One region of the Arthrobacter sp. K41 genome, then DNA from elsewhere that is predicted to be linked to it. Evidence: riboswitches for the same ligand, from Rfam matches in the RefSeq annotation. Region 1 holds a riboswitch; each other region holds the start of a gene.
The links. Region 1 has a riboswitch for S-adenosylmethionine ahead of AC5RTE_RS08460 (bifunctional o-acetylhomoserine/o-acetylserine sulfhydrylase). Riboswitches for the same ligand answer to the same signal wherever they lie in the genome.

Region 1 (7,701 bases):
AGAACCCGCGGGACTTGTTCGGGCTGTGCTCGGCAACGAGCAGCACGGCGCCGCCCCACTCCCCGCCGACGGCGAAGCCCTGGACGAAGCGCAGGAACACCAGGAGGGCCGGGGCCCAGTAACCGATCTGGGCAAAGGTGGGCAGGCATCCCATGAGGAAGGTGGCCACGCCCACCAGGATGATGCTCAGCTGCAGCAACTGCTTGCGGCCGAACTTGTCCCCGAAGTGGCCGAAGACAATGCCGCCGATCGGGCGGGCCACGAAGCCTACGGCGTAAGTAACGAAGGCAGCGATGATGCCGTCGAGTTCCGTCCCTGAGTTGGGGAAGAACATTTTGCCGAACACCAGGGTGGCGGCCGAGGCATAAAGGAAAAACTCATACCACTCAACTACGGTGCCGGCCATGGAGGCCGTCACTACTTTCCTCAGGCCTGTGGATTTGACGTCGGTTTCCTCTGGCCGCCGTGCGGCGGAGTGTTCCGTACTCATGTGAACTCCTTCGGCGTCGTCTTCGACACCACTGGGACAGTCTGTAGCGGATGCGTGTGGTTTTGGTCACGAACCGCCGGGTCCCATCGAGTATGGTCCTCCCAAACGCGCAGCTCAACGCCGAATGATGCAGAGTGCATCTGCATTAATGCACACGGGCAGGCTTGTGGGGCCGGGGTTACTCCGAAAGATGGTCCCGCAGCTGGCTCCCCAGCTGGGCGATCTCCGTGAGGAATCCGTCGTGCCCGATGGGTGCCTCGATAAGGTGGACGTCCACCTCGCCGGGGAGGGCACGGGCCAGTTCCCATGACTGGGACGGGAAGTAGAGCCGGTCAGAGTCCACCGCCGCTACAAAGAACCGTGCAGTGCAAGCGGACAGGGTCTGGACGAGGGCTCCACGCCCCCTGCAGATGTCATGGCTCATGAGCGCTTCGGTGATGGCGATATAGCTGTTGGCGTCAAACCTCTGGACCAGTTTGCTGCCCTGGTGGTCCAGGTAGCTTTCCACCTGGTAGCGCCCGCGCGCTGCAAGCTGCTCGCCTTGAAACGGTGATTCGGGAGCCTGCGGCGCACGGCCGAACCTGCCGTCCAGCTCGACCGGAGAGCGGTACGTGATGTGGGCGATCCGCCGGGCGAGGGCCAGCCCCTCCTCGGGGGCGGTGCCGCCGTAGTAGTCGCCGCCGTTGAAGTTGGCGTCCTGCCGGATGGCGAGCGTCTGTGCCTGGGCGAAGGCGATCTGTTCTGCCGTGCTCGCGGCACCAATGGAGATCACGGCGCAGCGCTGCACCCGTTCCGGAAAGGTGACGGCCCATTCGAGGGCGCGGGCGCCGCCCATTGAGCCGCCCAACACGGCGTACCAGCTCCGGATTCCGAGCTGGTCTGCCAGCCGGGCTTCGGCCACGGTGCTGTCCCGCAGGGTCACCAGCGGAAAACGCGAACCCCATGGTTTTCCGTCCGGGGCAGGCGACGAGGGCCCGGTCGAGCCGTAGCAGCCGCCCACAATATTTACGGACACCACGAAGAAGCGGTTGGTATCCACTGGTGCGTCCGGCCCGGCGAGTTGTTCCCACCAACCGGGCTCCTCGGTGTCGCCCCGGGTCACGTGGGTGCTGCCGGTCAGTGCATGTTCGATCAGGACGGCGTTGCTGCCGTCCTCGTTCAGGGTGCCCCAGGTTTCGTAGGCCAGAACAACGTCCGGCAGGTCACCGCCGGCTTCGAGCTTCAGCCCGCCGATGGAGGCGTAGCGGACAATGCCGTGTTCGGGGACAGTTGTACGGGTGACGGTAACCGTCATGGCAAGACCTCTTCTACGCGCTTGCCCGCCGTCATATGACCGGCAGGCCAGGTCTTCACCCGGGGCACCCCGCCGCGGAAGGAGGGTTGCCGGCCAGCAAGCCGGGGCTGTCACTGGCACTCATGACCTGGTTCGAGTGTACGAAACAGCCCCTGCCTGCCGCCAAGAGTGTGACTGGTTGTGACTTCCCCGGCCCGTTGCTGCCCCCGGGCGCCCACCCTGCGGGAGGGCTAGGCTCCGGTGGCCTCCTTGGCCGCGCGGAAGCCGGCTTCGAGGTCGGCCAGGATGTCATCGATATGTTCGATCCCCACCGAAAGCCGCACCAGGCCGGGGTTCACGCCCGCCACCACCTGCTGCTCGGGCGACAGCTGGCTGTGGGTGGTCGACGCCGGATGGATCACCAGCGACCGGACGTCGCCGATGTTCGCCACGTGGGAGTGCAGCTCCAGCGCGTCTACAAATCGCTTGCCCGCCTTCGCGCCACCGGCAAGGTTGAACGACACGATGGCGCCGGTCCCCTTGGGGCCGTATTTGCGGCCCCGCTCGTACCAGGGGCTGGAGGGAAGCCCCGCATAGGCGACCGATTCGACGTCGTCACGCGCTTCCAGCCACTGGGCAACTTCCAGGGCGTTGGCAACATGCCGTTCCACCCGCAGACTCAGCGTCTCCAGACCCTGGGCGATGAGGAAGGCGTTGAAAGGCGACACCGCCGAGCCGAGGTCCCGCAGCAGCTGCACACGGGCCTTCAGGATGTAGGACAGGTTCGCGCCGAGGGCACCGTCTGCGCCGAGATCGCGGGCGTAGACAAGCCCGTTGTAGGTGGGGTCCGGGGTGTTGAAGCCCGGGAACCGGGCAGGGTCCTTGCCAAAGTCGAACTTTCCGGAGTCGACGATCACTCCTGCAATGGCGGAGCCATGGCCGCCGAGGTACTTGGTGGCTGAGTGCACCACAATGTCAGCACCCCATTCGAGCGGCCGGATCAGGTACGGGGTGGACAGGGTGTTGTCCACGATCAGTGGAACGCCGGCGTCGTGCGCCACCTGGGACACGCCTTCGATGTCCAGGACGTCCTGCCGCGGATTGGACACCACTTCGCCGAAGAAGAGCTTGGTGTTGGGCTGGACTGCCCCGCGCCACTGGTCCAGGTTGTCCGGATCTGCCACGAAGGTGACTGAAATCCCGAATTTCTTGAGTGTGTGGGCAAAGAGGTTGTAGGTGCCGCCGTAGAGGCTGGGGCTGGCGACGATGTGGTCCCCTGCCTCGGCGATGTTCAGGACGGCAAAGGTCTCGGCGGCCTGGCCGGAGCTGAGCAGCAACGCTCCCAGGCCGCCTTCCAGGCTGGCGATCCGCTGCTCCACCGCTTCCTGTGTGGGATTGCCGATCCTGGTGTAGATGGGTGCCAGCTCGGCCAGGGCAAAGCGGTTGGCGGCGCTTTCAGCGCTGGGGAAGACAAAGGACGTGGTCTGGTAGATGGGAAGGGCCCGGGCGCCGGTGGCACCGTCCGGCTCCTGCCCTGCGTGGATCTGACGGGTTTCAAAAGACCATCCGTTGGACAAGTAAGGCTCCTTTGACATGGGCCCGGCATGCTGGAAGCACTGCGGGCCGCGCTTGCCATCCGGCCGTTGCCGGACAACCAGGTCCTCACCCGGGGCACCCCACCGCGGGTGGAGGGTTGCCGGCCAGCAAGCCGGGGCTTCGTGCTGGCACTCATGACCTGAGCTCAGTGTAGGAACGTGCAGACAGGGCCGAACAGGATTATGACGAACATAGTCCTCAAGATTTCGGGGACCTGCGCAGAAAAACCAGCGCTTCCAAGGGAAAATCCCAGTAAGGGTTGCCTTAGCTGAGAGCCCGATCACAAAGTGCCAAGATGTTGCCATGCGCATGGATCACGTCTCTTACGCCTGTGAACACGATGGCCTGGCTGCCACCACCGAACGTATCTCCTCTGCCCTCGGCGTTGAGGCAGTGAAGGGCGGGGTACACCCGCGGTTCGGAACCCGGAATATGATCATCCCGCTTGCGGGACACAAGTACCTCGAAGTGGTGGAGGTCCTGGACCACCCCGCTTCGGACAAGGCTCCCTTCGGACAGGCAGTGCGTGCGCGGTCTGCCGCCGGCGGCGGCTGGATGGGCTGGTGCGTCGAGGTTGACGACCTGGCACCATTCGAAGAGCGCCTTGGCCGCTCCTCGGTCAACGGAAACCGTAAGTTTCCCGACGGCCGCGAACTGGTCTGGAAACAGATCGGCATCCTCGGTCTGATCGCAGACCCGCAGGTTCCGTACATGCTCAAGTGGGAGGGCGACCCAACCCTGCACCCGTCCAACGCCTACGAAAGCAACGTCAAGATGAGCTGCCTGACCATTGCCGGTTCGGCTGAGCGCGTTACTGAATGGCTGGGTGAGCCGGTAGAGAAGCCGCTCGAGGACGTGGCCGTGGAGTGGGTGGCACCGCACGGAACCCCCGGGATCCTTTCGGTGACGTTCGAGACCGCCAGCGGAGCCGTCACGATCTGACTGTCCCTGGCGGAGCTGCGGGGCTGATGCCCGGGCTTCCGTACGGTCGGATATACCAGCCCGCTCTTTCCTGAGCTTCGGCCGCCATCAGCAGGTGACAACGGCGTCACCCGCTGATGGCGGCCGAATCCGTTTCCTGGTGCACCCAGCGGATGACGGCGCGGCAACGGGTAGTTCAGCTGCCTGCGCATCCACTCCAACCGGTATTGTCAGACCCCCTTGCCATGATGGGTGTATGGGAAAAGCGGCGGTAGCGAAGGCGTTTGAGGACATCAATGCCGCCCTTGCCGTGCTTTATGCCGAAGCGGAGGCTCCGGTTTCCGGGGTGGTTGATGGTGCTGATCCGTTGGCTGCCCTGGCCGATGGTTGCCTGGACATCCTCTCCGGCGCGGCCACCGTGGAGGCACGGGTCACAGGGCTGAAGGCCCGGGCGGCGGTGACGTACGCGGACACCGTCCATGCTGTCGCGGCGCCGGAAACCCCGATGCAGGCGCGAGAGATGGCGGTCGCCGCGGAAATCGGCAGCCTCCTGGCCCTTGGCGGCCGTGCCGCTGGTGCGTTCCTGGCCACCTCCCACGCCCTGGTGGCCACGTTGCCGCTGACCCTCTCGGCCCTGCGCGCCGGGACGGTCTCGTGGCGGCACGCCCAGCTCATGGTGGAGGAAACCGCCACCCTGGACCCTGCCGGCGCCGCCGCCCTCGAAGCCCACTTCCTGGGCCCGGATACACCCATACCATCCACCGCCGCGCCGATCGGGGACATCCCCGCATACCGGTTCAAAGCCAAAGCCCGGACCTGGCGCGAGCGCCACCACGCCGAGTCCATCGAACAGCGGCACATCAGGGGTGTGGCGGACCGGCGGGTGGAATACCGGCCGGACCAGGACGGGATGGCCTGGCTCTCCGCCTACCTGCCCGCTGACCAGGCGGTAGCGGGCTGGAACCGGCTCACCGCCCTCGCCCGCGGACTTCAGGGCCCCCGACGAGCCCCGCAGCCTCACCCAACTGCGGGCCGACCAGTTCGCCGCAGCCCTCCTCACCAGCGGGGCCAGGATCAGCGGCGGAACCACTACCGGCAGCAGTGACGATACAGGCGCAGACGCAGGCCCGGCTGCAGACGCCGATGCAGGTACAGGAACGCATCGTGGGCCATCGTCATCGATCCGGCCACAGGTCCTGGTCACCGTGCCCGTATTCTCCCTGCTCGGCCTCACCGACGAACCCGCCATGCTGGACGGCTACGGACCCATCCCGCCCTCGATGGTCAGAGACCTCGTCACCAACGGCGCCAACTCGTTCTACCGGGTCCTCGTCGACCCCCGCGACGGCGCGCCACTGGAGATCGGCCGGACCAGCTACCGCCTCACCAAAGCCATGAAGAAAGCGCTCCAGCTCCGGGACGGCAAATGCACCTTCCCCGGCTGCAGCAACAACTCCCTGGACAACGAAGCTGACCACCTCACCGCCTGGCACCACGGCGGAACCACCGGAATCAGCAACCTCGGCCAGCTCTGCCCCAAGCACCACCGCCTCAAACACGCCACCGCCTGGAAACCCACCCCGGCCACCAGCACCCAACCACCGGCCTGGACCTCACCCACCGGCAGGCACTACAAACCCGAACACCACGACTGGGAACCACCACACTTGCCACGCCAACTTCAGACCGTGCCGGAAGACGCTACGCGCGGCCACGTGGACTTTGTCCTCGTCGCGCACTCCCCCGGAGAGGACTGCATCGAACGGTTCCTGCACGCGCGCGGCGGTTGACCTTCACGGATTTTGAGCCTTTACCCCAGTCCTATGGCCTTGCCGAACAGGCTGAAGCCGACGAAGGCCACGATGTCCAGCACGGCATGGGCGATCACCAGGGGCATGACGCGGCGCGTCCGGGTATACAGCCACGCGAAAACGAGGCCCATCACCACGTTGCCGATGAAGGGGCCAAAGCCCTGGTACAGATGATAGGTGCCGCGGAGCACCGAGCTCACGGCGATGGACAGCGGTATGCTCCAGCCGAACTTCCCAAAGCGGTTCAACAGGTAGCCCACCACGATGACTTCCTCCACCACGGCATGGCGCACTGCCGAGAGGATCAGCACCGGCACTGTCCACCAATACGCGTCGAGCGCACTGGGAATAATGGCCGTAGTAATTCCAAGAGCCCTCCCCGCGGCGTAAAGGCCAAGGGACGGGATACCTATCAGAGCCGCCAGTCCCAACCCCTGGAACAGGTCCCGGCCCGGCCGCTCGAAGTTGAATCCGAGCTTGCGGAAAGCCGAACCCGCTTTGCTGTCGCCCGAGGCTGCCTGCCGCTGGTCCGTGAGGAAGTAAATCACCAGCAGCACGGGCACCAGCGCGAAGATGATGTCCAGCAGTTGGTAGGTCAGGTCAAAGTATTCACGGCTGCTCTGGGAGCGGTTGAGCGTGGACGTGCCTTCAGCCAGCGGCGCCCGTGTCATCTTGTCCAGCAGCTGCACCACCGAGTAGACCGCAGACTGGCCCAGGGACAGGCCCAGGACAATCCAGACTTCAATCTTCAAACGACGGCGGGAGGGAACCAGCATGTACCCATCTTGCCTGCAGTTCCTGGTTCCGGGCTGATTGCCCTTACTGTCCGGCTGGCACACAGCTGAAACTAGCCGGCAGCCACAGTCACTTCCGTACCGTTGGCTTCGAAGGCCGCCTTGTCCCGTGGCGAGATTCCTGAATCCGTAATGAGGCGGGTGAAGTTGTAGCCGTCCATGGTGGCAAAGGCGCGCACCCCTACTTTGGACGAGTCAGCCAGCACATAAGAAACGCGTGCCCTGCTGGCGAGCAGTGCGTTCACGGAAGCCTCCCCCTCCCCCGTGTTGGTTGGTCCCACTTCAGGGTCGATGCCGTTGACGCCGATAAAGGCGATGTCCAGCACCACCTTCTGCATAATGATGTCCGTGTAAGGCCCCACGAGTTCATAGGAGCGCGGATTAAGGATTCCGCCGGTCACCATGACCTTGATGTTTGGCCGGACCGCCAACTGCCCGGCGATATTGATCGCATTGGTTACTACCGTGAGGGTGGGCTGGTTGGAAGGCGCGTTGAGGTCCTCGCGGGTGGCCAGGATCTGTGCAAGGGCGGTGCTGGTGGTGCCGCCGCACAAGCCGATCACCGCCCCTGGAGCAATCAGTGCAGAGGCCGCCTGGGCAATCTGTTCCTTGGCCTCGGCGTGGTCGTCACGGTTGTACCGGCCCGGCAGGTCGTACGCGAGAGCACCGGTGGTGGCACCGCCCCGGGTCCTGGTCAGCAACCGTCGCTTTGCCAGGCTGTCCAGGTCGCGCCGGGCAGTGGCTGGGGAGACGTTGAGGGTGGTGACGATCTCTTCGACCTCTACCTGCCCGGTTTTGGCAAGGAGATCAAGGATG
Region 2 (7,701 bases), on a different contig from region 1:
TCCAGGATGGCGTTTTTAAGGTTATCCGGCGCAGCTTCGGTACAGGAGCGCTTGACCATGTTGCGGATGACGCACTCAAGGTCATACTGCTCCGTGCATTCGGGGCATTCATCAAGGTGCGTTTTGATTTCCGTGATGTCCTCACGGGTCAGGGCGCCGTCCAGATACTCATAGATGCGTTGCATCCGGGTATCGTCGCAGTCGCCCAATCCCTGGCAGTCGCTCATTTCCTGTTCTCCTGTTGTGTGCTTTCCGCCGCGTCCTGCTGGGGGGCGGCCGTTTTGAATCCCCGCTCTGCGGCGTACTCTGCGAGCATGTCCCGCAACATCCTCCGGCCGCGGTGGAGCCGGGACATCACCGTGCCGATGGGGGTGTTCATGATGTCCGAAATTTCCTTGTACGCGAAGCCTTCGACATCCGCGAAGTACACCGCAAGGCGGAACTCTTCGGGAATGTCCTGGAGCGCACGCTTGACGTCCGAATCGGGCAGGTGATCCAGCGCCTCTGCCTCTGCGGACCGCAGCCCGCTGGAGGTGTGTGATTCGGCCCTCGCGAGCTGCCAATCCTCGATGGTGTCCGAGTTGGACTGAAGCGGCTCGCGCTGCCGTTTGCGGTACAGGTTGATGTAGGTGTTTGTCAGGATGCGGTACAGCCAGGCCTTAAGGTTGGTACCCGGCTTGTACTGGTGAAACGCAGAGAAGGCCTTGGTGTAGGCCTCCTGGACGAGGTCCTCGGCGTCGGCGGGATTCCGGGCCATGCGCATCGCGGCTGAGTACAGCTGATCGACGTACTGCATGGCATCACGCTCGAAACGGGCGCGGCGCGCCTCCGCGGACTCCATGGAAACATCGACTGCCACGTCAGTAGTTTCCGCATCAAGCGGCTGTACTTCTGCCGTTGGCTCTGCAGGCCCCGGCCGTGCGTCAGTCTTGGCTTCGCTCTGGGAAGCCTCATACATGGCCGAAACGGCCGGATCCAAGGTGCTCATTGCCTTCAAGTCTACTGTCAGGCTCCGCGCACGCGGTGAGCCGTACCCGCGGGGTTCGGTCTCCAGGGAGACCATTGCCACCGGGCCTGCTGCGTCAATTCCGTCCAACACCCGCCTCAAGGGCCAACTCCACTCTGTTGTCCGGTGCTTTGTCTGTCGGGCCAGGCTTTCGCGGACCCAGTTTCGATAACCCCGGCCCCCGGGCAAATATTCCCCAAAAGTGCAAGACTAGAACCGACTTCGCCGCACCCGACGCGGTTCGTCCAGCCAGGAGGAAATTCATGTCCTTTGTCCGCACTCTCGCACGGCCAATGTTGGCCTCCAGTTTTGTTCTTGCCGGAATGGATAAGCTCAAAAATGCCGATGACACTGCGCAGCAGCTGTCACCGCTTCTGAGCAAGGCCACGGCGGCGCTGCCGTTCCGGACTGATGAGAAAACGCTGGCCCGGGTCATCGGCGGCACCCAGGTGGGCGCGGGTGTCCTCTTTGGGCTCGGGAAGTTTTCGCGGCTTTCGGCCACCGTGCTGACCGTCATTTCCCTCCTCAACACCTTCGTTGAATGGCGCAGTGCGGACATCAGCAGCAAGGAAGGGCGCGGGAACCGCCGCAGCCAGCTGCTGAAGAACCTCTCGCTGAGCGGCGGGGCACTCCTGGCGTCTGTTGACACCAACGGCAAGCCGGGATTGGCCTGGCGCGCTGAGCACCTGGCTGCCGATGCCAGGAAGGGTGCCGCGCACCTTGCCGCGGACGCCAGGAAGACCACCAACAAGAAGCTGAACAAAGCTGATAAGGCTGTACGCCGCGCCGTTGAACAGGCCACGGGGGCATAAGCAGGACATGACCGCAGCAGCCGCCGCCACCCAGGACAACGCAGGAACGTCCCTTCCCCACTGGCCTGCGCCTTTCGCATCTCGGCCTGTCGATGCCACTGTCAGGGTTCCGGGCTCAAAGTCGCTGACCAACCGGTACCTGGTACTTGCAGCGCTGGCCGAGGGCCCGTCACGCCTGCGCGCGCCGCTGCATTCCAGGGATTCGGCGCTGATGATTGATGCGCTCCGGCAGCTGGGCGCCACCATCACGGAGGTCCCGGGTGACGGCGCGTTCGGTCCGGACCTGGAAGTGGTCCCGCTCCCGGCGGGTGCGGCACCGTCCTCCACGAGGATAGATTGCGGCCTTGCCGGCACGGTGATGCGCTTTGTTCCGCCGCTGGCGGCGCTCCGTAACGGGGCCAGCGAGTTCGACGGCGACCCCCACGCCCGTAACCGGCCCATGGGGGCCATTATCGAAGCTCTCAAGGCGCTGGGGGTGGCGGTCACCGCCGAAGGCGGCAGGGCGCCGTCGTCGTTGCCGTTTGTGGTGGAAGGCACCGGAGAGGTGCGCGGCGGCCACCTGGTCATCGACGCCAGCGCGTCCTCGCAGTTCGTTTCGGCGCTGCTTCTGGTGGGCGCAAGGTTCACCGAAGGACTGCACCTTGAGCACGTCGGGAAGCCGGTGCCGAGCCTCGACCACATCAACATGACCGTAGCCGTCCTGCGCGAAGCCGGGGTTGTTGTTGACGATTCGGTTCCCAACCACTGGGTTGTTGCCCCGGGACCCATCCGCGCCTTCGACCAGAGGATCGAGCAGGACCTGTCCAACGCCGGTCCCTTCCTGGCCGCTGCCCTGGCATCCGGCGGAACAGTCCGCATCCCGGACTGGCCGGAACAGACGCAGCAGGTGGGAGACCTTTGGCGGACCATCCTCACTGAAATGGGCGCGGACGTCACGCTTCGGGACGGCGTCCTCACCGTAACGGGCGGACCTGAAATCAAGGGCGCCGATTTTGCGGACACGAGCGAACTCGCCCCCACCGTGGCAGCGCTCTGCGCGCTGGCCACCGGCCCTTCCCGGCTCAGCGGCATAGCGCACCTTCGCGGCCACGAAACCGACAGGCTGGCGGCGCTGGTCACCGAGATCAACCGCCTGGGCGGTGATGCCGAGGAAACCAGTGACGGTCTGGTGATCCGGCCCGCCCAGCTGCACGCCGGCGTCGTGCGCAGTTACGCCGACCACCGCATGGCCACGGCCGGGGCAATCCTTGGCCTGGCAGTGGAGGGCGTGCAGGTGGAGGACATCGCCACTACCGCGAAAACGATGCCGGACTTCCCCCGGCTGTGGGCGGACATGCTGGCCCAGGCAGGGCCGGCCACAGCCCGCGCGGAAGGTACCACCAGTGGCGCGCAGCACTGACTCCTGGGATGAATCCGATGTCCGCATCAGGCCCAGCAAAAAGGGTTCGCGCCCGCGCACCAAAGACCGGCCCAGCCACGACGACGCCGTAACCGGCCGGATCATCACCGTTGACCGCGGGCGCTACACGGCAGTGGTGGGCGAGGACTCAGGAAACGAACGGGTTGTCATAGCCGCGAGGGCCCGGGAGCTGCGCCGCAACCCGGTGGTGGCGGGAGATTTCGTCTCCCTTGTAGGTGACGTCTCGGGCGAACCGGACACCCTGGCCCGGCTGGTGAAGATCCAGGCCCGCCGGACCCTGCTGCGGCGCAGCGCCGATGACACGGACCCGGTGGAGCGGGCTGTGGTGGCCAATGCGGACCAGCTGGTGATTGTGGTGGCTGCGGCCAACCCCGAGCCGCGCACCGGCTTCATCGACCGCGCCCTGGTGGCGGCCTACGACGCCGGGATCGAGCCGATCCTGTTGGTCACCAAGGCGGACGTTAAGGATCCGGCGGACCTGCTGTCCAACTACAGGCACCTGGACTTCCCGGTGATCATCAGCCGCACTGCGGACTCCAGCGCTTCAGGCATTGATGCCCGTTCGGACGACGGCCTCTCCGCACGGCTCGACAGCAAAGCCGTGGCTGAGCTCCGCGCGTACCTTGATGAGAAAGTCACGGTCATGCTGGGGCATTCAGGGGTGGGCAAATCCACCATGGTGAATGCCTTGACCGGCGCGGAACGGGCTACCGGCGGCGTCAACGCCGTGACGGGGCGCGGGCGCCACACCTCGTCGTCGGCGCTGGCGTTGAGACTGGCAGACGCACCGGTAGGCAGCTGGATCATCGACACCCCCGGCATCCGTTCATTCGGCCTGGCCCACGTGGATCCGGACCGGATCCTGCGCTCCTTCCCGGACCTCTCCCCCGGCATCGAGGACTGCGAACGCGGTTGCAAGCACACCGCCACGGCGGTGAACTGCGGACTCGACGCTTGGGTGGGCGGCGGCCACGCCGGCGCCACGGGGGCAGCACGGCTCGCTTCGCTGCGGCGCCTGCTGGGCACCGACCCACGCCTGGAGGCGCAGGAGACCAAGGAACTGGGAAGCGTCAACTGACAAGGCCGACCTCCCAGCAGAACCCCGCACAGACGGTAGTTTGGAACCATGATCCAACCCGCTTCAAGCTACAACGATGACCTGCGCCTGGCCCACGTCCTGGCGGACTCCGTGGATGACCAGACCATGAGCCGCTTTAAGGCCCAGGACCTCCACGTGGAGACCAAGCCGGACCTGACGCCGGTCACCGACGCGGACAAGGCCGCAGAAGAAGCCATCCGCGGCCAGTTGTCCCGGTCCCGCCCGCGTGACGCCGTGCTCGGGGAAGAGTTCGGCAGCACCGGCCACGGGTCCCGCCGCTGGATCATCGACCCCATCGACGGCACCAAAAACTTCGTCCGCGGCGTCCCCGTGTGGGCAACCCTGATCGCACTGGTGGATGAAGGCGAGCCCGTCGTCGGAGTGGTGAGCGCACCGGCCCTGGGAAAGCGCTGGTGGGCGGCCAAGGGCATGGGCGCCTACATGGGACGGTCACTGGCGGCCGCCACCCGGCTCCGCGTCTCCAACGTCGCCAACCTGTCCGATGCTTCGCTGTCCTACTCGAGCCTGGGCGGCTGGAAGGAACGCGGCAGCCTGGACAATTTCCTGGGCCTTACCGAGGATGTCTGGCGGACCCGTGCGTACGGCGACTTCTGGTCCTACTGCATGGTGGCTGAAGGCTCGGTGGACATCGCCTGCGAACCCGAACTCAACTTGTACGACATGGCGGCACTTGTGCCGATCGTGGTCGAGGCGGGTGGCCGCTTCACCTCCCTGGAGGGTGAGGACGGGCCCTTTGGCGGCAACGCGCTGGCCACAAATTCCATCCTGCACTCCGAGGTTCTCCGCCGGCTGAACCCTGACCTTGACGATCTCCTCTAAGCGTCTGCATCGAACAATCAGCGGCGGGCGCCTCCCCAAGGAGGCGCCCGCCGTCGTTTTCTTCGGCCATAGCGGGACTTTTCAGTCGGTGCGTAACAAAACGCTTAACATTCCAGCCGGCTTCGAACCTTCCTGCTGCATGTCCTACGCTCTTAACCAGGTCACGAGTGCCAGCGCGAAACCCCGGTTTGCTGGCCGGCAACCCTCCAACCGCGGTGGGGTGCCCCGGGTGACGACCAGGCCGGTCCGGAACGGATGCGGCAAGCGCGGATTCCCGGTACTGGGAGTCCTTTCAGAGTGAGGTCTGCCGTGACTACTGCCACCGTCTCCCCCAACGCCGCCGCCCAGCCAGAATTTGTCCAGTCTGATGCTGCCGCCTTCGACGCCCGCCGGGCTGTTGCCGGGCGGCCGCTTTCCGCCGTCACCGGCGCCGAAATCCAGGCGCCGCTGATCTCCGGCGGGCACGTCCGGTACGCCAACCTCGACTACGGAGCCTCTGCTCCCGCCCTCTCCGTGGTCTCGGCCTACCTCAACGAGATCCTGCCGTTCTACGCCAGCGTCCATCGCGGAGCCGGCTACGCGTCCCAGATCAGCACGTCCGTTTATGAAAACGCCCGCAACATCGTGCGCGGATTCGTGGGCGGCCGTCCGGATGATTCGGTGATTTTTACCCGGAACACCACTGATTCGCTGAACCTGCTGGCTGGATGCCTGCCGGAAACGGATGGCCGGCCCGACGGCGACGTCCTGTACCTGGACATCGAGCACCACGCAAACCTGCTTCCGTGGCAGGGCGTCCCCCACCGCAGCATTGTCGCCGCCGACACCATCGCCGGGACCATCGAGTCGGTCCGCGCCGAACTGGAGCAGGGCGGCGTGAGCCTGCTTGCTGTCACCGGTGCCTCCAACGTCACCGGGGAAATCCTTCCCGTCCGGATCCTGGCCACTTTGGCCCACGAACACGGCGCACGGATTGTGGTGGATGCCGCCCAGCTGGCACCGCACCGCCGCATCAATATCGCAGCAGACGGCGTGGACTACCTCGCCTTCTCCGGCCACAAGCTCTACGCACCGTTCGGCGCGGGCGTGCTGGTGGGACGCACGGACTGGCTGGACGCCGGAACGCCGCATCTCGCAGGGGGAGGCGCCGTCAAGGAAGCAAGGCTCGACGGCGTCAGCTGGGCCACCGGCCCGGCCCGCCACGAGGGCGGCTCCCCCAACGTCCTGGGCGCAGCCACGCTGGCACGCGCCACACAGGTGATTGCCGGGCTTGACCAGGACCAGTGGCACGCCCACGAGTCCGCCATCCGCTCGTACCTGGTGGAAGGCCTGCAGAGGATCGACGGCGTAACCGTCCACACGATCTTCAAGGACACGAACCCGGACACGGACACCATCGGCGTGGTCAACTTCTCCGTGGAAGGCTACGACGCCGGACTGGTGGCCGCCTACCTGTCTGCTGAGCACGGTGTGGGCCTGCGCGACGGCCGCTTCTGCGCCCACCCGCTGCTGAAGCGTCTCGGCCTGCCCTCCGGTTCACTGCGCGCCAGCTTCGGCGTCGGCTCACGCCTTGAGGATGCCGAACGGCTCCTTGCCGGCATCGAGTCGCTGCGCCGCCACGGCCTTGGGTGGGACTACGTGGTGGACGCCGGGCGCTGGGTCCCCGCCAACGACACCCGCACCTACCCGCACTGGGCCCCCAACACGCCGGGAACCGCCGGCGCGGCCCCCTGCCTCGACGACTGAGCTCCCTGCCGGGAGCTCCTGTTGCTGCCCGCTGGTTCTGCCTTCTGGCCTTGCCGGCACGACGGGTACGGTAAATTCGAAGGATACCCAGGGCATCAGGCGAAGGAGGCCACACGTGGTACGGGGTGGCCCCAAACTTGATCACGGACGGCGACGGGAGCTCGGCCAGAGCTTCCAGGACGGTGGCCGGCATTACCAGCAGGTCCGCCCTGGCTACCCGGAAGAATCCGCGCAGTGGCTGGTGCCGCAGGGAGCCCTTGACGCCCTCGACGCCGGAGCCGGCACCGGAAAGTTCACCGAACTGCTGCTGGGCCTGGGCCTTACCGTCACCGCCTTGGACCCCTCCGCCGACATGCTCGAACAGTTGCAGGCGCACTACCCCGGCGCCACGGCGGTCCATGCCACCGCAGAGGCAACGGGCCTGCCACCGGAGGCCTTCGACGTCGTCAGTGTTGCCCAGGCCTGGCACTGGTGCGATGCCCTGGCCGCGAGCACGGAACTGGCACGCGTCCTGCGTCCGAACGGAACGCTGGGACTGGTCTGGAACCAGCTGGATACATCGGTTCCCTGGGTCCACCGGCTCTCCCGGATCATGCACGCCGGGGACGTGTACAAACCGGACTTCCGCCCGCTCGTGGGACCGGAGTTCAAGGGGCTTGAGGGCCATGTGACCCATTGGCAGGACCGCGTCACCACCACGGACCTGGTGGAACTCACCAAGTCGCGAAGCTATTACCTCCGCGCAGGTCAAGCAATCCGGGACAAGGTGCTGGCCAAC
Region 3 (7,701 bases), on a different contig from region 1:
GCACTCTGCCCAGCTTATCCGCAGGGACGCCGCACTAAGCTGGAGCCATGACCTCTCCAGCTTCTGTGGTTCTTGTATTCCTCGACCCCGCGTTCCCGGACGGCCGGCTGGCCGATGCGTCCAAACCCCAGTTGTTGGTCACGGACCAGGGTGCGACCCGCGGCGACGGCATCTTCGAGACCATGCTTGCCGTGGACGGCAGCGTCCGGAAAATCCAGGCGCACCTGGACCGTCTGGCGGGATCCGCAGCAGCACTGGACCTGACCATTCCCCGCGAGGAGGAATGGCGCCGCGCCATCGCCACAGCCCTGTCCGAACACCGGACCCAGCACCCGCCCGTGGCCGGGTCCGACGACGAACTGGTGGTCAAGCTGGTAGTGACCCGGGGAGTTGAGGGTGCCCCGGCCCCCACGTCGTGGGTGCAGGTTTCTCCTGTCGGGTCGGCCGGACGCCGCCAGCGCGAGGCAGGCATCGACGTCATCCTCCTTGACCGGGGCTACGACAGTGAGGTTGCCGAACGTGCACCCTGGCTGCTGCTTGGCGCGAAGACGCTCTCCTACGCCGTCAACATGGCTGCCTTGCGGCACGCCCACAAACAGGGCGCCGATGACGTCATCTTCATCTCCTCGGACGGCCGCGTGCTGGAGGGACCAACGTCAACTGTTCTGATGGCGCACCTGGAAGCGTCCGACGACGGCGCTCCCGTCAAGCGGCTCATCACTCCACAGCTGGACAGCGGCATCCTGGCGGGTACCTCCCAGGGTGCTTTGTTTGCGGCCGCGAAAACGGCCGGGTGGGAACTGGGGTACGGTCCGCTGGAGCCCCAGGACCTGCTGGACGCGGACGCCGTCTGGCTGATTTCCAGCGTGCGCATGCTGGCCCCGGTGAACCGCATTGACGGCAAAGAGGTGGGCACCCCGTCGGTGCAAAAAGAGCTCACCGCGGAGCTGAACGAGCTGTTCGCGGCAATCGAATAGGTTTTGCCTTTGGGGCCATGTTCCTGGCGCCCCATCAGCCGTAGGGTGTGGTGCGGGGCGACACCGCACTGCTGGAGGACCAGCAGGACAGGGATGCGGTGGACCGCCTGGGCCTGGAACCATGGCAACCCGGCGAGAAAGCCCACTACATCAGGTTCTCAGCCACAGTGATGACCGCCGCCGCTTCAAAGTCAATGCACCGGATATTTTGAACACCCGTCTCACTGACCGCCGGCGGGCTTCCTTCGAGTAGCCGGAGACTGAGGGTAATTCCAAACGCTTGCTGAATGTGTAGCCTACTAGTAAGGTCTACATTGTAGATAAGGCACTAGCACCGCCCCAGCTATCCGCTCCAAAGGAGCTGATCATTACTCCATGGCCCCGTGCAGGGCATTGAGTCTCTCGCTGCTGTAGCCGAACGGCGGTACACACGCACTTAGCGAAGGGACGCCGTCATGGCACATTCGCAGTTCGATATTTTTCTCCAAGAAGCCACTTACCTGGACCAGTCCTCTGGCCACAACCTCAATGACGACCGCCTCTACGGGCTTTACACCAGTTGGTGCTACATCAACCAGCAGGTCCCCGGGAGGGAAGCCTCTTTTTGGGCAGCCATGAAACACCGGATCACCCCCGGCTGCAACGGCCTCCGCATGAAGGGCCCGGCCGCCACTGACTACATCCTGGCGAGTTCCCCGGGGCTCGTATAGGCATCGAAGAACCAGAAAGGCGTGAAGCGCTGCCCAGCCGGCAGCGCTTCACGCCTTTTGTTTTAGTTATTTGCCTCCGGCAGCCTTCAAAGGTTTCCTTAGGTGGGGATGAACCGGAAGAGGAATCGGGTGCGGACCATTACCCACAGCAGTCCCAGCACCAGTGCGTAGGCTGCGGTGTTCAGCAACACGTCACCCTGCCGAAGAGCCGGAATGTTGGCGATTACGGCGATGAGCGCTACGTGGAGGATGAAGACGTACAAGGTTGCCCGGCCCAGGGGAATCAGGAACCAGCCCAGCGCCCGTTCCACCGGCTTCCAGTAAGCCGTCAGGAAGGCGTAGGCGGCCACCACCAGGACCATGACGTTGAGGAGCCGGCCCGGAGCCAGATACGTGCGGCCAAAAAAGAGGTCGTACATGGTCCTGTACGCCGCATCCGGCACAAGGCCGAGCCGCACATCGAAGCCGTTGGCCAGATACGGGTTGCCCCAGGACAGGAAGGCGAAGACGAGCGCTGCCGCCGTGCACGCCAGCACGATCCCCGTGTGTCCGGCGAGCCAGGCAACCACCCTGTGCCGGTGGAACCCAGCCACCAGGCCGATGACAAACAGCACCTGCCACACCAGCAGCGGGAACGAATCCTCGAACTGGGAAGGCAGGATGCGGAACCGCGTCACCGCTCCCATTGCATACACGGCCAGGGTGGCCGCCAGTACCCACAGGGTTTTGCCGCGGTCAAGGGCCGCCAGGATCAGTGGGCTGGCAAGGAGCAGCACTACGTACAGGCCCATGATGTTGAACTGCCACGGGCCGACCTGCAGCAGCAGGATGGCCGGCAGGACCTGGGGCGGCACAGGAAACTGGAACAGTGACTCCATGCCGGCGTACAGGTCGTAGGTGCGGCCGGCGGCGTCGGACCCGGCCCCGCCGGTGCCTTGGTCCACGAACGTGGTTAGGGTGTCGGTTTGGAAGAAGGGCAACAGCGAGGCCAGGAACACCCCCAGAAGGACCACCAGCGCCGTGAGGTACAGCTTTCCCGCCCGCCGCGAGGTCAGGTCCACCACTGTCCCGAAGTCTTCCTTGACCCTTGGTCCGTACACCATGCCCACCACCAGGCCGGAGAAAAGGACAAAGAGCTCCGCCCCGGACACGAAGCCCACGGCCTCCTGGGTGAGCAACTGAAACAGCGACGTCATCCCCAGGTGGTTGACCACCACAAAGACGATGGCCAGTCCCCGCAGCAGGTCCACCCGGGAATCCCTGGAGGAGGAGTCGGCGTAAGCCCACGCTGTTGCCGCGTTCACGCGCCGGGGAACCTGCCATAGCGCCACGAGCAGAATGACCAGCGCCGCGGCAACAGTCCAGGAAGCAGGGCCTGAAAGGGTGTTGGCCCGCACGTGCCCGCTGCCTGCCACAACCTCCGTGACCGGCCCGGTGACCAGCGGGGAAGCCTGCAGCCTCTGCCGGGCTGCGTCTGCGATGGCAGGGTTCCCGGTGAGCAGCCAGTTGATGCCAGCCACACCCGTGTCCCTGGTGTTTGTGCGTTCATCCCACACCACCGCGGCGGTCCTGGTGAATTCGGTTGATCCTGCGGCGCCGAGGACCTGGTCCCACCAGGAGGCTTTGATCTCCATTTCGGTGGCGCCGCCGGACGCCGGGCTGTAGAAGGCGGACGTCTGCAGCAGGAACGGCTTATCTTTACCCTCCGAATACGTTGCGTAAAAGTTTTCGCTACCCGATGCAGTAAGCATTTCCTGAAGTTCGCCCTGCCGGGGAACGGTATTGACGGGCGCCCCGCCGGCCGTGTCGTCGTGGAATGCTGTCAGCCCCACCCAGTCCACCGCCTCGTCCCCCGGATAGTAAGGGCTATAGGCCGCGTCCGAGCCGTCCCACGCGCCGTCGCGGTTGGTATCGAGCAGGGCGAAACCTTCGCTTCCCGGCACCGGCGCATTCCGGTGCCGGTTGAAGGGGTAGTCCTTGCCCAGGTAGGGCTCCCACACCATGGCGGTACGGCCGCCGTCGAGATTGTTGAAGGCTGCGGCGACGGCCTGGAAGGCGGACCGGTAGGCGCTGGGCTGCTGGCCCCATTCCACCCAGCTGGCATTCATGTCGGGGGCAAAACGGATCAGCACGTGGCCTTTGAAGTTGCCTGTCAGATCGGCCACTTCGCCGGCGAATGCTGAAGCGGTGTCTGCAGTGATCTGGTCCAGCGGAACCGTGGGCTGCACCGTGAGCATTGCATGTGCGCCTTGTTCACCTGACTGTTCCAGGAAGCCCCGGATGTCATTTTTCTCCGAGGCGCGGAACGGGATGGCTATGTCGTGCCCGAGCAGGGCCGGTGAGGCACCCAGGCGGCCGGCGAAACCGGCAGCGGTGTCCTCGCCCCATTCCAGCACAGCGCCCAGCAGCGGCTTGCCGTCGCCCGGAAAGGTCTCTGCCGCACGGGCTGGTCCCGCCGGCAGCACTATCAGCAGGACTGCCATCAGCATCAAAACAAGGAAGGCGGCCGTGGCGCGGGTCAGGACCAGCAAGCCGTTGCGGGAAGTCCGGGCAGGCAGCGGGCTGTTGTGCCCGCGCTTGGGCGCGGCGGCTGATGACGTGCTGATGGGACCCCCGAAGCTGATACTCCAATGACGGGGCGGCCTGCCCCAAAAGAACTTTATCCGGCATCAATATGTGCAGCACGCCAGGTGCCTTGACGCCGGGGCGAGTCCCGCCGTCGTGCGTTACCGAAACTGGCGTGCCGGCCGCTCAGCGGGCAGGGCCGGTTCAGTTACGGAACATGACGACGACGGCGGTGCGGGCATGCCCGCCAAGTGTTACGTTTTTTGTGAGTAATGAGTACCGGTGCCAAGCCCTGACTAACCGGTCGGCAACCCTCCTTCCGCGGCGGGGTGCCTCAGGTGAATACTCGGCATATCGACCGAATCGTGTTGCAAGCGTGAGAGAAGGAGATCCGTCGTGTCTGACGCACCTGCCCCTGAAGAGAGACTTTCGTACCGGCTCGTCACCGGCCCGGACGACCGGACTTTCTGTGAACGGATTTCGGCCGCCCTGGCCGAGGGCTACGTGCTTCACGGCAGCCCGGCCGCCACCACCAACGACGGCCAGGTGATAGTGGCGCAGGCCCTGGTCCTTCCGGCAGCGATCGCCTCCGCTGATGCCGCCGTTGCCACCGCGGTGGATAACCTTGAGGCCGCCGGCGAGGACCTCGAGTTCGACGGCGAGGGCCACGCATGAGCTACGCGGGAGACCTGACGCCCCAGGAGGCGTGGGACAAACTGGAGCAGGGAGCCATCCTCGTGGATGTGCGGACCGAGGGCGAATGGGCCCACATCGGCATTCCTGACACCAAGGCCACCGACAATGATCCGCTGTTCATCCAGTGGACGTTTCCGGGCGGCATTCCCAACCCCGACTTCATCAGTTCCCTCACCCAGCAGGCGCCGGAAGACTCATCGACGGAGCTGATCTTCCTGTGCCGCTCGGGGCAGCGGTCCATCGCGGCTGCGATTGCTGCCACCCAGGCCGGTTTTACGTCCTACAACGTGCTGGAGGGCTTCGAGGGCGAGCCGGACCGCTACGGCGAACGCACCGTCAACGGCTGGAAGAACCGCGGCCTGCCCACCAACCTCGGAAAGAACTAAGTGACCTTCAACGAAGACGCCGCCGGCTGGAGCAGCAACACCCAGGCCGTGCGCGGCGGGCTGGACCGCACCAATTTCCAGGAAACCAGCGAGGCCGTGTTCCTGAATTCCGGGTTCGTGTACGAATCCGCAGCCGCTGCTGAACGGGCCTTCACCGGTGAGGACGAGCGCTTTGTGTACTCCCGCTACGGCAACCCGTCCGTGGCCACCTTCCAGGAACGGCTCCGCCTCCTCGAGGGAACCGAGGCATGCTTTGCGACGGCGTCGGGCATGTCCGCGGTCTTTACCGCTTTGGGTGCCCTGCTGGCTGCAGGTGACCGCGTCGTGGCCGCCCGGTCCCTGTTCGGTTCCTGCTTCGTCATCCTGAACGAGATCCTGCCGCGCTGGGGTGTCGAAACGGTTTTTGTGGACGGGCCTGACCTGGAGCAGTGGCGCTCTGCGTTGTCCGAGCCCACCACCGCTGTGTTTTTTGAATCCCCCTCCAACCCCATGCAGGAAATCGTGGACATCGCCGCGGTCAGTGAGCTGGCACATGCCGCAGGTGCCACTGTGGTGGTGGACAACGTTTTCGCCACTCCCCTGCTGCAGCGCTGCGGCCAGCTCGGCGCCGACGTGATTGTCTACTCCGGCACCAAGCACATCGACGGCCAGGGCCGGGTGCTGGGCGGCGCCATCCTGGGCACCAAGGAATTCATTGACGGCCCGGTCAAGCAGCTGATGCGCCACACCGGTCCATCGCTGTCCGCCTTCAACGCCTGGGTGCTTACCAAGGGCCTGGAAACAATGGCCCTCCGCGTCAACCACTCCTCGGCGTCAGCCCTGCAGCTGGCCGAATGGCTGGAACAGCAGCCTGCCGTGAGCTGGGTGAAGTACCCGCTCCTGAAGTCGCACCCGCAGTACGAGCTGGCGGCCCGGCAGATGAGTGCCGGCGGGACGGTCCTGACCCTGGAACTGGCGACGACGGGTGCCCGCTCGGGCAAGGAGGCTGCCTTTGCGCTGCTGGACGGCCTCCGCATCATCGATATCTCCAATAACCTGGGCGACTCAAAGTCCCTCATTACCCACCCCGCCACCACTACTCACCGCGCGATGGGTCCGGAGGGCCGCGCAGCCATCGGCCTGAGCGACGGCGTGGTGCGGCTATCCGTGGGGCTGGAGGACGTGGACGACCTGATCGGCGACCTCGAACAGGCGCTGAAGCAGATTTAGCCTATACGGAGAGCTGGACGGCAATGCCGTCACCTGCACCGACCTGCGCTTTGTCCCTGATCTCCTTCTTCACCGGCAAAAGGTAGGAATCGCTCTTGGTGTCCCGGAACAGCGAGGTCTGCCAGGAGTGCTCTCCGACCTTCGCGGTGACCTTGATCGAGCCGAATGCCGTCCCGGCACCTGCAGCGCGGACCCGGATGTCATCAGCGATGTCCGGAGGCAGGGTCACAAAATGCCATCCTGCCTCACCGGGGTACAGCCAAAGTTCTGCTTCAAAGGAATACGAGGCCGTCACCCGCCGAGTATGGCACGAACCCGTTACTTGTGACCCGCGCTTCACAGCTGAGCTGGTCCTCGAGGACGCCCTGCTGCCCTTCCCGCCTACTAGGGCTGACGGACCCGCAGCAGATCGGGCGTTTCTTCGACCTTCGACAGATCCAGGGTGCCACGCATCGTCACCTCTACCGCATGCCTCACCACTGCGCCGAAGCCCAAATCCTCAGGTGCTGCAGCGGCCAAAGCTCTGTCGCGGATGCGGCGCTGTTCAGCTGCCCCAGTTCCACGGGCAATGACGTCCTCCACCCCTTGCCGGGCAAGGGAAAGCTCGCCCTGCTCCTGCAATACCGGCGCGAGATAGTCCACCAGTGAACGCACTACGTCTGCGGCGCGCGCCGGCCGGAAGGAGCCGAAGTCCAACAGCTCTCCGCTGAGTCCTCCGCTGCTGGCCTGCCAGGAGGCCATCCGCAAGAGTACGGTGGGCACCGGCGCCGGATCGATGCCCTGGCGCCACTCACGGCCCGCCGTCTCCACAAGCGCACGGACGAGAACGGCAAGAAGGGCTGCATCCTCGGCCCGGAGGCAAACGTCTGCCACACGGACCTCCACAGTGGGGTGGTTCCGTGACAGTCGGGCATCGAAGTAGAGCATCCCTTCGTCCAGCATGACTCCGCTGTCCAGCAGCCGGGTGACCACGCGGCGATAGGCAGAATAGGTCCCATAGATCCCGGCTGGACCGGCAGTGGGCCAGCGGTTCCACGCCTGGGTACGGTAGCTCTCGAAACCGGTCTGAAGTCCGTTCCAAAAAGGCGAGTTGGCACTGACAGCGGTCAGGACCGCAAGCTTGTCCCGGATCCGGTCCAGCACGGCCACGCCCTCGTC

Region 2: linked by a shared signal. The riboswitch ahead of AC5RTE_RS04090 (aminotransferase class V-fold PLP-dependent enzyme) and the one ahead of AC5RTE_RS08460 (bifunctional o-acetylhomoserine/o-acetylserine sulfhydrylase) in region 1 are both predicted to bind S-adenosylmethionine.
Region 3: linked by a shared signal. The riboswitch ahead of AC5RTE_RS16505 (DUF1737 domain-containing protein) and the one ahead of AC5RTE_RS08460 (bifunctional o-acetylhomoserine/o-acetylserine sulfhydrylase) in region 1 are both predicted to bind S-adenosylmethionine.

What each region holds. Positions count from the first base shown of each region.
Region 1 is NZ_JBNHEW010000003.1:171,516-179,216, forward strand. Features, by position in the region: gene AC5RTE_RS08450 (MFS transporter) at 1-490, opposite strand, end outside; gene metX (homoserine O-acetyltransferase MetX) at 669-1,784, opposite strand; SAM riboswitch class IV at 1,797-1,912, opposite strand; gene AC5RTE_RS08460 (bifunctional o-acetylhomoserine/o-acetylserine sulfhydrylase) at 2,015-3,340, opposite strand; SAM riboswitch class IV at 3,384-3,499, opposite strand; gene AC5RTE_RS08465 (VOC family protein) at 3,663-4,301, shown strand; gene AC5RTE_RS08470 (13E12 repeat family protein) at 4,537-5,385, shown strand; gene AC5RTE_RS08475 (HNH endonuclease signature motif containing protein) at 5,486-6,070, shown strand; gene AC5RTE_RS08480 (CPBP family intramembrane glutamic endopeptidase) at 6,091-6,867, opposite strand; gene AC5RTE_RS08485 (DeoR/GlpR family DNA-binding transcription regulator) at 6,939-7,701, opposite strand, start outside.
Region 2 is NZ_JBNHEW010000001.1:858,665-866,365, forward strand. Features, by position in the region: gene rsrA (mycothiol system anti-sigma-R factor) at 1-227, opposite strand, end outside; gene AC5RTE_RS04065 (sigma-70 family RNA polymerase sigma factor) at 224-988, opposite strand; gene AC5RTE_RS04070 (DoxX family protein) at 1,270-1,818, shown strand; gene aroA (3-phosphoshikimate 1-carboxyvinyltransferase) at 1,826-3,217, shown strand; gene rsgA (ribosome small subunit-dependent GTPase A) at 3,201-4,316, shown strand; gene hisN (histidinol-phosphatase) at 4,365-5,177, shown strand; SAM riboswitch class IV at 5,337-5,450, shown strand; gene AC5RTE_RS04090 (aminotransferase class V-fold PLP-dependent enzyme) at 5,487-6,923, shown strand; gene AC5RTE_RS04095 (class I SAM-dependent methyltransferase) at 7,039-7,701, shown strand, end outside.
Region 3 is NZ_JBNHEW010000009.1:62,479-70,179, reverse strand. Features, by position in the region: gene AC5RTE_RS16525 (aminodeoxychorismate lyase) at 48-977, shown strand; gene AC5RTE_RS16520 (hypothetical protein) at 1,028-1,189, shown strand; gene AC5RTE_RS16515 (hypothetical protein) at 1,433-1,687, shown strand; gene opgC (OpgC domain-containing protein) at 1,786-4,176, opposite strand; SAM riboswitch class IV at 4,521-4,635, shown strand; gene AC5RTE_RS16505 (DUF1737 domain-containing protein) at 4,649-4,927, shown strand; gene AC5RTE_RS16500 (rhodanese-like domain-containing protein) at 4,924-5,334, shown strand; gene AC5RTE_RS16495 (O-succinylhomoserine sulfhydrylase) at 5,335-6,543, shown strand; gene AC5RTE_RS16490 (DUF1905 domain-containing protein) at 6,545-6,838, opposite strand; gene AC5RTE_RS16485 (glutamate--cysteine ligase 2) at 6,928-7,701, opposite strand, start outside.